3 regions of the Rhodobacter sp. JA431 genome follow, and region 3 is predicted to be linked to each of the others. Evidence: riboswitches for the same ligand, from Rfam matches in the RefSeq annotation. Region 3 holds a riboswitch; each other region holds the start of a gene.

Region 1 (4,208 bases), on a different contig from region 3:
AAGAGGAACTGGTCGCGCTGCAAGAGGCGGGTATCTCTTATGAAATCATCCCCGGTGTGCCTTCGGCCTGTGCGGCGGCGGCGGCGGCGGGGATGCCGCTCACGCGCCGCCTCACCGCGCGGCGGGTGCAATTTGTGACCGGCGCCGATGTGACGGGGGATCTGCCCGAAACGCTCAATTGGGCGGCTTTGGCCGACCCGGCGGCGACCACGGTTGTCTTTATGGGCAAGCGCACCTTCCCAAAGCTCGCGGCAGATTTGGTCGCGCATGGGCTTTCGCCGGACACGCCCACGCTTTTGGCCGAAGCCGTGGGGCACCCCGAACAAAGCCTGCACCGCTCCACCATCGCCAAGCTTGCGGCGGAGCTGGCCGAGGCACGCTCAAACCACCCCGCGCTGATCCTTTACGGCCCGCTTTACGACCCGGAGGGCTAAGATGATCGAGCTTACGCTGATTGGCATCGGCACCGGCAATCCGGCCCATGTCACGCTGCAAGCGATTGCCGCGATGAATGCCGCCGATCTGATCTTGATCCCGCTTAAAGGGGCCGACAAATCCGACCTTGCGGGCCTGCGCCGCGCGATTTGTGCCACCCATATCACCAACCTCGCCACCAAAGTGGTGGAGTTCGACCTGCCCGTGCGCGATGCAGCAAACCCGTCTTACCGCAAAGGCGTGGATGATTGGCATGATGCGATTGCGGAGGCGTGGCTTGTCCAGATCACCGCGCAATGCCCTGATCTAAATGGCAAAGTCGCGCTTTTGGTTTGGGGGGACCCGGCGCTTTATGACAGCACCTTGCGCATCGCCGCGCGGCTGGAAAAACGCATCGCGCTGACCACCAAGGTCATTCCCGGCATTACTGCGATTCAGGCGCTTTGTGCAGCTCATGCGATCCCGCTGAATGACATTGGCGCGCCCTTTGTCATCACCACCGGGCGGCAAATCCGCGACCACGGCTGGCCCGCTGCCGCCGATACGGTTGTGGTGATGCTCGATGGCGAATGTTCGTTCCAAAGCCTTGATCCGCAGGGCATTTCGATCTGGTGGGGCGGCTGTGTCGCGATGCCCGAAGAGGTGCTGGTGGCGGGGCCTTTGGCCGAGGTGACGGAGCAAATTCTGGCCACCCGCGCGGCCCTGCGTGCAACCCACGGTTGGGTCATGGATATTTACCTGATGCGCCGCAGCCTTTGACGCAGGCGCAAGGGTTGACAGTTTGGTGACAGGGGGGATACTTCCCCCGATGGTTCCCAACGGGATGGGATTAATAGGGAACACGGTGAGGATTACCCATCAGGGGCCAAATCCGTGACTGCCCCCGCAACTGTGAGCGGCGAGACCCGGTCGTATGCCACTGACTGCCCTGTCCACGGGGAGCACCAGTCGGGAAGGTGACCGGTTCCGTGACCCGCAAGTCAGGAGACCTGCCATCGCTCGAGCGTCGCAAGCCTTCCCGGGGCGGGGTGCCCCCGGCCTTCGAAAAGCGGCGCGTCTGAAGTGGAAGGACGTTTTACATGCATATTATGGAGGGGTATCTCCCCGCTTCCCATGCCATTGGATGGTATGCGGTTTCCGCCCCGTTTTTTGTCGCGGGGGCGTTGAAAATTCGCAAAATCGTGGCCGAGCGGCCTGAGGCGCGGATGACGCTGGCTGCCTCTGGCGCTTTTGCCTTTGTGCTTTCGGCGCTGAAAATCCCCTCGGTGACGGGCTCGTGTTCGCACCCAACCGGCACCGGGCTTGGCGCGATTATCTTTGGCCCCTCGGTGATGGCGGTTTTGGGTGTGATTGTGCTGTTGTTCCAAGCGCTTCTTTTGGCGCATGGCGGGCTGACCACGCTGGGTGCCAATGCGTTTTCGATGGCGATTGTCGGCCCTTGGGTTGCTTGGGGGATTTGGAAGCTGGGCCGGGGCGTGGGCCTCTCGGTCGCTTTCAGCGTCTTCTTCGCGGCGATGCTGGGCGATTTGGCCACCTATGTCACCACCGCGCTGCAGCTGGCGTTGGCCTATCCGGACCCGGTCTCTGGCTTTATCGGGGCGGCCGTGAAATTCGGCTCGATCTTTGCCTTCACGCAAGTGCCGCTCGCCATTGTCGAAGGCTTGCTGACCGTGATCGTGATGGATGCGCTGGCGGGCAAAGTGCCCGATGATCAAAAGCTGCGCATCTTGGCCGGGGAGGCGCGCTGATGGGCAAGAACCGGACCTTGTGGCTGTTGTTGGCCGTTGTCGTTTTGGCGGTTGTGCCGCTTTTGATGGGCGGCGAATTTGGCGGGGCCGATGGGGCTGCTGCTGAATTGATTGAGGCAGAAAACCCCGGTTTCGTGCCTTGGGCGAACCCGCTTTGGGAACCGCCCAGCGGCGAAATCGAAAGCCTGCTTTTCGCCCTGCAAGCGGCGATTGGCGCGTTTGTCATTGGCTATGTCGTTGGCCGTCGGCATGAACGCGCCAAAACCACGCAAAAGCCGGAAGGGCGCGCCGTCAGCGACGCCGCGTGAAGAACGGAAACAGCCTGAATGTCGATTGCCTCTCTTGACCGGATCGCCTCTACGGGGCGCTGGCGCAACCGCCCCTTGGCAGAGAAGGCACTGATCGGCCTTGGCTTTTTGATCTTGGCGGTGACCTTGCCCCCGTGGCCGGGGGCCGTTTTCGTGACGGCGGCGATGCTCGCCGTCACCTTTGGGCTGGCACGGGTGTCGTTTAAGCTTTGGCTCGCCATTGCCGCGCTGCCCTTGGGCTTTTTGATCCCCGGATCGCTTGTTCTTTTGGTGCAACTTGGCCCCGAGGGCATTGGCCTTGCGCCGGAGGGCGCGCAAGAGGCCGTGCTTTTGGTACTGCGCGCGCTGGCCGCCACCACCTGCTTGATTTTCCTTGCCACCACCACGCCCGCCGCCGATCTTGTCGCCGGGTTGCGCCGGGTCGGCCTGCCGTCTGAAATCGTTGAAATTGCGCTTTTGATGTATCGCTTCGTCTTCATTCTCGCCGAAGAGGCCGCCGTCATGACCGTGGCGCAACGCGCCCGTTTGGGCCATTCCACCCGCGCGCGCTGGCTGCGCTCCACCGGCCAAGTGATCGCCGCCCTTTTGCCGCGCGCGATGGCACGGGCGCGGCGGCTTGAGGTCGGGCTGGCCGCGCGCGGCTGGCAAGGGGAGATGCGGGTGCTAAGCGACCGCGCGAGCGCCTCTTGGGCGAGCTTGGGCGCGATCTTGGCCGCGCAAGCCGCTGTTGCCATGTTGGGGATGCTGCTGTGACCGCCATCCTGTCTGCCGAGGCTTTGCGCTACGCCTTTCCGGGCGATGTGACGGCGCTGGATGGGCTGAGCCTCTCTGTCGCGGCGGGCGAAAGCCTCGCGATTTTGGGCCCGAATGGTGCTGGCAAATCCACGCTGTTGCTGCACCTTAACGGCAGTTTGCGCCCGCAAAGCGGGCAGGTGCTGTTGGGGGGCGCTCCGGTCGGCTATTCCCGCAAGGCGCTCACCGAATGGCGTCGCCGCGTCGCGCTTGTGTTGCAAGATGCCGATGATCAGCTTTTCGCCGCGACGGTGTTTGAAGATGTCTCCTTCGGCCCGCTGAACCTTGGGCTGAGCGCGGCGGAGGCCCGCGCGCGGGTTGAAGAAGCGCTTGAAATGCTGTCGATCTCTGATCTGCGCGACCGACCCACGCATATGCTTTCGGGCGGGCAAAAACGGCGCGTGGCGATTGCGGGTGCGGTGGCGATGCGCCCCGAAGTGCTTTTGCTGGATGAACCCACGGCGGGGCTTGATGAGGCGGGCTCGGCGCAGCTGATCGCGCTGTTGCAAGGGCTGATGGCGCGCGGCATGACGCTTGTGTTTTCCACCCATGACGTGGAGCTGGCCTGTGCTTTGGCGAGCCGGGTCGCGCTTTTCCGTGCGGGCCAAGTGGTGGGGCAGGGCGTGGCCAGTGATATTTTGAGCGACCGTGCAGCACTCACCCAAGTGGGGCTTGCCCCGCCGCTTTTGTATGACCTCGCCCTGCGCGCGCGGGATTTGGGGCTGCTCGATCCAACCGCCGCGCTTCCCCGCACCCGCGCGGCGTTTGAGGCGCTGATGCAGGGCTGGGCAAAGCGGTGAGCCCCGCGCGACCACGCTTGCCCGCCCCGTTCCTTGCGCTACTCTAGCCCGGCCATGACCCACACGCCCACGCCCGCCGATTTGCCCTCTCATACCTCTGTGCTGGTGGTCGGCGCGGGGCTTGC
Region 2 (4,208 bases), on a different contig from region 3:
ATAAGTATCGACCGAAACCGGGTGGCGCAGCGCCACAAGGTTTGCCAACCGCAGCGTCGGCAGTTTGCCGCCCGCCCGTTTCCAGCCCGCCGCGAAAGCGCCAAGGTCGCTGTCAGAGAAAGACAGCGCCACAAGGTCCGCCGGGCGCTGACCAAGATCGGTCGGCACCTCGGTTTCCTCAAGCCCGTGGCTTTCGCGGAAGACGACATGCATCAGGCAGACACCCCGGAAAGCAGCACGTCGCGGATCGCGGCTTCATTCACATCATCATGCTCGGCAATGACCACAAGCGCGGAGCGGCGGGCGCGGTCGCCCCAAGGCTGGTCATATTGATGGCGCACGCGCGCGCCCACCGCCTGAACGAGCAAACGCATCGGCTTGCCCGCCACCGCGACATGGCCTTTGACGCGCAAAATGTTTTGCTCAGTTGCCAAGCGTTCAATCGCCGCCACCAGCGCCGCCGGGTCGGTGATTTCGGGCAGCTCAATCACCACAGTTTCAAAATCATCATGCTCGTGATCATCGGCCCCATCATGGTGGCTTGGCCGCGCGGCCAGATCATCTTCCGCCGCCGCGCCAATGCCCAAGACCACCGCCGGGTCAATCGTGCCCTCGACCATCGGCAAGATCGGCAGCTTGCGCGGGGCTTCGGCCTCAATCACCGCGCGCGCGGCGGCCAAGCCTGCCTCGCCCGCGAGATCGGCTTTCGACAAAAGCACCAAATCCGCACAAGCGATCTGATCTTCAAACACTTCCGAAAGCGGCGTTTCATGGTCGATGCTGTCATCGGCTTGGCGCTGCGCATCCACCGCCGCCTCATCGGGCGCAAAACGGCCCGCCGCCACGGCCTCGGCATCCGCCACGGCAATCACACCATCAACGGTAATTTTCGAGCGGATCGCGGGCCAGTCAAAGGCTTTCAAAAGCGGCTTGGGCAGCGCAAGGCCCGAGGTTTCGATCAAGATATGATCGGGGCGATTGGGCCGCGCCATCAGCGCCTCAATCGTCGGGATGAAATCATCCGCCACGGTGCAGCAGATGCAGCCATTGGCCAGTTCGACAATGTTCTCATCGGGGCAGTTTTCATCGGCGCATTGGCGCAGAATGTCCCCATCCACCCCCACGGTGCCAAATTCATTGACCAACACCGCGAGCGTGCGGCCCTGCGGGTTCGCCATCAGATGGCGGATCAGCGTGGTTTTGCCCGCGCCCAGAAAGCCGGTGATCACAGTGACGGGAATTTTGACGAGGTCCGACATGGCTTACTCCTGAACGGGCAGATCTTGCGGGGGAATACGGGCAAGGCTTTGCTTGCGGAAAATTTCGGGCCGCGCGCGCCACGGCACGAGGCCATCGGCGCTTTGCGCGTAAAGCGCTGCGCCTTCCAAAATGGTCGCGGCATCTTCGGGGCCCATGCGGCCATAGACGTAGGACCATTTACCGGGGGCCGAAAGCGCCACCGAACAACCCTGTGTGCAGGCCGATAGGCATTCAACCGGCACCACCGTAACCCCCTCGGGGCAAGGCAGATCGGTAAGCGCAGCGTGCAAAAGCGCGCCGGGGCGGGCCTCGCCTTCGGGCTCAACACCTGCGCGGCGGCAAGTGGTGCAAACGTGCAGCGTGGTGGCCATCACCCCTCCTTAATGGGTTTGGGGGCGGGGCCGAAGACGGGCATGAAGCCCCTCCCGGTCGCGGCACACCCCGTCCGCCCGAAACACATACGCTGGCAGGTCTCCCGGCTTGCGGATGCGAGGCCTAAACCCCACGGTCGCCCCCCCTTCCCGGCTTTTGCCAGTGGTGCGGGGCGCCCTCTCCGGTCACGGTCGCGGGGGCGGCTGCGTTTCGTGTTTTTGACTGTTTCAGTCGCAAACCCTGTCGCATTCCCTCTTCGCCTGTCATAGGACAGAAACCAGCGCCGCCCCTGAGTGGGCGAGACGCCTGCCATTGTCAAGCGCGAGGACCGCCCCGATGACGTCTGAAAACGACAGCGCCCCGGAAGAGAAACCCGACGATCTGGCCCGGCATGCCACGAAGATGGCGAAGAAAAAGGCCGCACGCGATAAGATCATGGCGGGCAAGTCCGGCGAAAAGGGGCTGATCATCGTCCATACCGGCTCTGGCAAGGGCAAAAGCTCCTCTGGTTTTGGGATGATTCTGCGCTGCATCGCGCATGAAATGCCCTGCGCGGTAGTGCAATTCATCAAAGGCGCTTGGGACACGGGCGAGCGGCGCTTGCTGACCACCCATTTTGGCGATCTGTGCCAGTTCTACGCGATGGGCGAGGGTTTCACTTGGGAAACCCAAGACCGCGAACGCGATGTGGCGGCGGCAAAAGCGGGGTGGGAAAAGGCGAAAGAGCTGATCCGCAACCCCGAGATCCGCATGGTGCTTTTGGACGAGATCAATATCGCGCTGCGCTATGATTATCTTGACCGCGACGAGGTGCTTGCCTTCTTGCGCGACGAAAAACCCGAAATGACCCATGTCGTGCTGACGGGCCGCAATGCCGCGCCCGAGTTGATAGAGCTGGCCGATCTGGTGACCGAGATGGGGCAGATCAAACACCCGTTCCGCTCGGGCATCAAAGGGCAAGCGGGCGTGGAGTTTTAAGGCAACGGCTGGGGGCGCGGCCCCCAGACCCCCGAGGTATTTCGGCCAAGAAGAAACGGGCACGTTAAGGAGTCGTTAACCTTGCTTTGTGAGGCTTTGACTGCGGTACAGGGAGAGGTCCCGATGACCGCCCAAGGAGAAAGCGCTGCGTCTTCCCCGCTGCGGCGGCCCAAGGCGCAGCGCCGCTATAATATTTGCCGCGCCCCTTTCTTCTTGGCACAAAATACCTCCGCCGGAGGCTCCCAAACGTACAACACAACCGGAGGCCGGGCATGAAATCCCTGATGATCCAAGGCGCTGGCTCAAACGTCGGCAAGTCGATGCTGGTGGCGGGGTTGTGCCGCGCGGCAAAGCGGCGGGGGCTGAAGGTTGCGCCGTTCAAGCCGCAAAATATGTCCAACAATGCCGCCGTGACGGCGGATGGGGGCGAGATTGGCCGTGCGCAGGCGCTTCAGGCGCTCGCTTGCGGGCTCGAACCGATGGTCGATATGAACCCGATCTTGCTCAAGCCCGAGACTGATGTGGGCGCGCAGGTCGTGGTGCAAGGCAAGCGGCTCACAACCACCAAGGCGCGCGATTATGCGGGGCTCAAACCGCAGCTAATGGGCGCTGTGCTGGAGAGTTTTGAGCGGCTGAAAGCCAGCCATGATCTGGTGATCGTCGAAGGCGCGGGCAGCCCGGCGGAGGTCAACCTGCGCCAAGGCGATATCGCCAATATGGGCTTTGCGCGCGCGGCCAATGTGCCGGTGGTGCTGGCGGGCGATATTGACCGGGGCGGTGTGATTGCGCAGATCATCGGCACGCAAGCGGTGCTGGATCCAGACGATGCCGCGATGATTTCTGGTTTTCTGATCAATAAGTTCCGGGGCGATGTATCGCTGTTTGACGATGGCTATCGGCTCATCGAAGCCCGCACCGGCTGGCACGGCTTTGGCACCTTGCCGTGGTTTCGCCAAGCGCATTTGCTGCCTGCCGAAGATGCGCTGGATCTTGGCTCGGGGCGCACATCGGGGGGTACCGTGATCGCCTGCCTTGCGCTCTCGCGGATTGCGAATTTTGATGACCTTGACCCGCTTGCCGCCGAGCCGGGGGTGGATTTGGTGATGGTCACGCCGGGCCAGCCGATCCCTTGCGAGGCGAAGCTGGTGATAGTCCCCGGCTCCAAATCCACGCGCGGCGATCTGGCGTTTTTACGCGATCAGGGCTGGGACATTGACCTGCAAGCGCATGTGCGGCGCGGCGGTCATGTGCTGGGCATTTGTGGTGGCTATCAGATGCTGGGCCGCTCGGTCGCCGACCCCGATGGCATTGAAGGCGCGCCGGGCACCACGCCGGGGCTGGGGCTGTTGGACGTCGACACGGTGATGACCCCCGACAAGCGCCTGACCCGCACCCGCGCCACCCATGCGCCCACCGGGCTTGATGTTGAAGGCTATGAGATTCACATTGGCAAGACCGAGGGCGCGGACCGCGCCCGCCCCTTTGCGCGGATTGAGGGCCAGGCAGAGGGTGCGATTTCGGCCAATGGCAGGATAACGGGCAGCTATTTGCACGGGATGTTTTCTGCCGATGCCTTCCGCGCCGCGTTTTTGCAGGGC
Region 3 (4,208 bases):
CACAGGTTGATGGAGACCACGCGCGCAGGCGCAGGCTCTGCCCAAGCGGGAACACTGGCGGCGAGCCCCGCCGCCAGCATCAAAGCCAAACTAGAACTGCGCACGGAAACCCACATACACCGCCCGATCCGAGGCGCCATAGCCGCTAATCGTTTGATATTCTTCGTCGAAGAGGTTTTCGATATGCAGGTAAGCCTGTTTCCCGGCGCCAAAGTCATAGCGGACGCCTGCGTTGGCGACGGTGTAATTGGCCAGCGTTCCGGGCCGGTCGATCACCCGTTCGACCGTAAGAAGCCCGGTCCAATCCGGCGTCAGCGCCATTTCGGCACTCAGGTTCAGATCATGGCGCGCAACGCCCGCCCAAGCATTGGCCGCCATGCCTGTGCCCGCGCTTTGGATATAGGTGTAATTGCCCTTGAGCGTGAGCCGCTCCGTCACCGCCGCCTCGGCCTCAAGCTCTAGTCCGCTGCGCCGGGTGGTGCCGGGCACTTGCGCATAGCAACCAAAAGCCTGCCCGCAAGAGGTCGCGGCATAGTCAAACCCAATCAGGTTTTTTGCCTCAAGCCAAAACGCCGTCGCGCGCAGGCTGGCCGCCTCTCCCCAGCGTTTTTCGACCCCAAGCTCGGCGCTGGTGCTTTTTTCAACCGCCATCGCCGCATCGCCATAGGGGCCGTAAAGCTCATAAAGCGAGGGCGCGCGGAAGCCATTGCCAAGCGAAGCCCGCAACAGCAGATCTTCTTGCAGTCGATAAACACCAGAGAGCCGCGCCGAGGTGAAACCGCCATAAGTTTCATGGTCGTCATGGCGCAGCGTGGCCGAAAGGTCCGCCCGGTCGCTCACCGCCCAGTTCAACTCAGAAAACACGCCCAAAGTGGTGACGCTGCCCTCGCCTTCCACCGACTCCCGCTTGCGATCCGCCCCAAAGATCACCCGTGCAGAGGCGCCGAGATCGGCCGCCCCCGTGTAAGACAGTTTCACCCGTTTGCCGTCAAAATCCGAAGGGGCTGTTGCCCCGTAAGAATAGCTTTGCCGGTCTGATCGGTAATAGCTCGCCTCGATCTTATGGTCGAAAGCGCCTGCGGTGATTTCGGTAAAAGCGCGCAACCCGGTGGCGCGGCGGTCGGTGTAATCTTGGCCGATATTGGCTGCGGTATCGCCCGACCAGACATCATTCTCGCCCCGGCTGTCTTCAAAAAAGCCATTGAGCCCCACCGTCACCGCATCGGTCACCTGATATTGCCCAAAGAAGCCAATCCGGTTCGCACGGAAGCCATCGGGCTCAAAATTCCCGTCGTTTTCCTCCTTGGCGGAAAAGCCGTTTGAAGACAGATGCGACAGCGTAACCGAAACCTCACCCCGTTCGGTTTTGGCCGCATAGGCATAGCTGATCTTTTGCGTGGCATAGCTGCCGTATTCCACCGCAAAGCGCTGCGCAGTGCCAAGCTCTTGCGCGCGGAAGCTTGTCAGGTTGATCACGCCGCCGACCGCGTTTGACCCGTAAAGCGCCGATTGCGCGCCGGTTAGCACTTCGACCCGGTCAATCCCTGCCACCCCCAAAGTGCCAAAGTCAAAATCGCCCTTGCCCGCGGCGGGATCACCCATCTCGATCCCATCCAGCAAAACAGGCACATATTGCGCCGGCGCGCCGCGCAAAGTGATGGTCGAAGCCGTTCCCGCCGGGCCGTTGGATTTGAAGCTGAGCCCCGGCATTTGCGCCAGCGCTGCACCAAGTCGCGTGTAAGGCGCCGTGGCCAAATCTTCGCCCGTTGCCACATGCACCGTGCTGCCCGAACGGTCCGGGTCGGTCGCCTCCAAATTGGCGCGCACCAAAATATCATCAAGCATCATAAAGTCTTGCGCCACCGCAAGCCCCGGCAAGCTTAGGCAGGTGGATACGCAAAGAAAGCGCCGAAGCGCTGGATAGAACGTCATAGACCATTCCCCCCGGGCCCCCAACGGCCCGACATGACAAGCGCAGGCCAAGGGCCTGCAATGCGAATGCTGCGGGGAAAAAACCCGCAGACGGCGACATGTCACCACTGCGGATCAAGCCGCTTCCATGGCACGCCCCGCGCCCGGAAAGGGTGATCGCTCAAGCAGGTCTCCTGGCTCACGGGTCGTCGCTTCATCGGCCTTCCCGGGGCATTGCCCAGTGGCATGTCGATGTCGCTCACCGCTCACAGTTGCGGGGGCAGCCACGGCTTCGGCTTGGGGCCGTTCCGTGTTCCCTTTTCATCCGGCTCCCACCGGAACTTGAACGCACACAAGGGATAATAATTTACCGTTTCAGTCAAGCGTTCACGGCTGCGACAGATTCTCCGCGCCGCGGTCATAGGCGAGCCAGATCAGACGGGCGAGGTCTTGGTCGATCACCCCGGTTTCTGTGGCGGCCTCTTGCTCCGCTGCCAGCCGTTCAAGCGTAGGGGCCGTTAGCCCATGCGCCTGCACAATCGCGCGGAAAAGCGCGTTGTCTTTGAAAACGCCACGGGCCGGAAAGCCCACAGCCTCATCTTCTCCCAGCACTTTGGGAAGACGATCGCGCAAAGCGGGCATGCCTGCGGGGCCACCCGCCAAGATATTCAGCACCGTTTCCAGCGGCAGGCCGGCGCGGCGCGCAAGCGGCATCATATCGGCAAGGCCCGCCCAATAGGCTTGCAACATCCCGTTATTGATCACTTTCATCACCAGCCCCGCGCCCAAAGGCCCGGTGTGGAAGATGCGCGCGGAAAGCGGCGTCAGCACCGCGCGCGCGGACTCGGCATCCGCCTCTGTGCCGCCAATGAAAATGCCGCAATTGCCCGCGCGCACCAGTTCCGGCCCGCCCGAAATTGGCGCATCCACCGCGCGCGCACCTTTGGCCGCCAGCGCAGCGGCGCGGGCCTGCAACACTTGCGGGTTCGCGGTGCTCGTGTCGATGATCAACCGCCCCTCCAGCGGCACATCAAGCAAAGCATCCAGCACCGCGCCCACGGCGGCATCGTCATAAAGGCTCAGCACCAAAACCGTGCTTTGCGCCACCAGATCGGCCAAGGTCGCGGCAAAGGGCACGCCCTCCACCGCGCGGCCACTGCGGGTCCAGCCACAAACCGTGCCGCCCTGCCCCGCCAACCGTTCGGCAATGGCTGCGCCCATCCGGCCCAGCCCGATCACACCAATCTTGTCCATCCTGCCCTCCATCGCTTCGATGCAGTGTGGCGCATGCGGGCGGCTGCGCCACACGACAGGGTGCCGCAGATCACGCGCCGAAGGTGCGCTCCAACACGCCAAGCCAGTTTTCATGGGCGATTTTGGCGATCAGTTCTTCGCCATAGCCATGTTCGCGCATTGCGCCAATCAGCCCTTGCAGCCCCGCCACATCGCCCAGAACCTCGGCCACATCGGCCCCATCAAAATCGGAGCCAAGGCCCACATGATCCTCGCCCAGCCGTTCGAGCAGGTAATCAAGGTGGCGCAAGGTGGGTACCCAGCCGCGATCCGCCGCCTTCAACCCATCTTCATTGAGGAAGTTGACCGCGTAATTCACCCCAACCATGCCGCGGCTTTCACGGATCATCTTCAACTGCCGATCGGTCAAGTTGCGCGACGAGGGGCAGATTGCATGGGCATTGGAATGGGTGGCGACCAGCGGCGCATCAGAAAGCCGCGCCACATCGTCAAAGCCTTTTTCGTTGAGATGGCTTAAATCCACCAAAACTTTGAGCGCATTGCATTCTTTGACAAGCCGCTTGCCTGCCTCCGTCAGCCCCGGCCCAGTATCGGGCGAGGAGGGGAAGCAAAACGGCACGCCGTGACCAAAGATCGTGGGCCGCGACCAGACCGGGCCGAGCGAGCGCAGCCCCATCGCATGGAAACTGTGCAGCGCATCAAGGTCTTCATCAATCGCCTCGGCCCCTTCCATATGCATCAGGCCCGCAATGACCCCCTCGGCCATCGCGGCGCGAATCTCCCCCGACGTGTGGCACAGCCGGAACGCGCCCTTCGCGGCGCGCTCCATCCACAAAAGATGCCCCGCCGCCGCAAAAGCCACCGGAAGACCGCCTTCAAAATCAATCAAATCGGGCAGCGGCAGCGCATAGGGCGGGTTGTCCATCTGCGTCATGACCTCCGCAAAATCATGCGAAACGGGGGACGGCACATAGATCGCAAAAAAGCCCCCCGCAAAACCGCCCGCCTGCATCCGCGGCAGGTCCAGATGCCCTTTCCCCTCC

What was found. Region 3 has a riboswitch for cobalamin ahead of CRO18_RS08620 (TonB-dependent siderophore receptor). Riboswitches for the same ligand answer to the same signal wherever they lie in the genome.
Region 1: it holds a riboswitch for cobalamin, as region 3 does, so the genes downstream of both, CRO18_RS05590 (energy-coupling factor ABC transporter permease) here and CRO18_RS08620 (TonB-dependent siderophore receptor) in region 3, are expected to answer to the same signal.
Region 2: it holds a riboswitch for cobalamin, as region 3 does, so the genes downstream of both, CRO18_RS05650 (DUF1636 domain-containing protein) here and CRO18_RS08620 (TonB-dependent siderophore receptor) in region 3, are expected to answer to the same signal.

The regions. Positions count from the first base shown of each region.
Region 1 is NZ_OBMP01000002.1:392,057-396,264, reverse strand. It holds gene cobA (uroporphyrinogen-III C-methyltransferase) at 1-434, shown strand, start outside; gene cobF (precorrin-6A synthase (deacetylating)) at 436-1,194, shown strand; cobalamin riboswitch at 1,228-1,447, shown strand; gene CRO18_RS05590 (energy-coupling factor ABC transporter permease) at 1,515-2,183, shown strand; gene CRO18_RS05585 (energy-coupling factor ABC transporter substrate-binding protein) at 2,183-2,491, shown strand; gene cbiQ (cobalt ECF transporter T component CbiQ) at 2,510-3,244, shown strand; gene CRO18_RS05575 (energy-coupling factor ABC transporter ATP-binding protein) at 3,241-4,083, shown strand; gene tcuA (FAD-dependent tricarballylate dehydrogenase TcuA) at 4,138-4,208, shown strand, end outside.
Region 2 is NZ_OBMP01000002.1:404,730-408,937, forward strand. It holds gene cobN (cobaltochelatase subunit CobN) at 1-213, opposite strand, end outside; gene cobW (cobalamin biosynthesis protein CobW) at 213-1,259, opposite strand; gene CRO18_RS05650 (DUF1636 domain-containing protein) at 1,263-1,631, opposite strand; cobalamin riboswitch at 1,708-1,929, opposite strand; gene cobO (cob(I)yrinic acid a,c-diamide adenosyltransferase) at 1,969-2,610, shown strand; gene CRO18_RS05660 (cobyric acid synthase) at 2,883-4,208, shown strand, end outside.
Region 3 is NZ_OBMP01000003.1:365,924-370,131, reverse strand. It holds gene CRO18_RS08625 (ABC transporter substrate-binding protein) at 1-116, opposite strand, end outside; gene CRO18_RS08620 (TonB-dependent siderophore receptor) at 91-1,932, opposite strand; cobalamin riboswitch at 2,078-2,272, opposite strand; gene CRO18_RS08615 (NAD(P)-dependent oxidoreductase) at 2,299-3,165, opposite strand; gene CRO18_RS08610 (dipeptidase) at 3,236-4,208, opposite strand, start outside.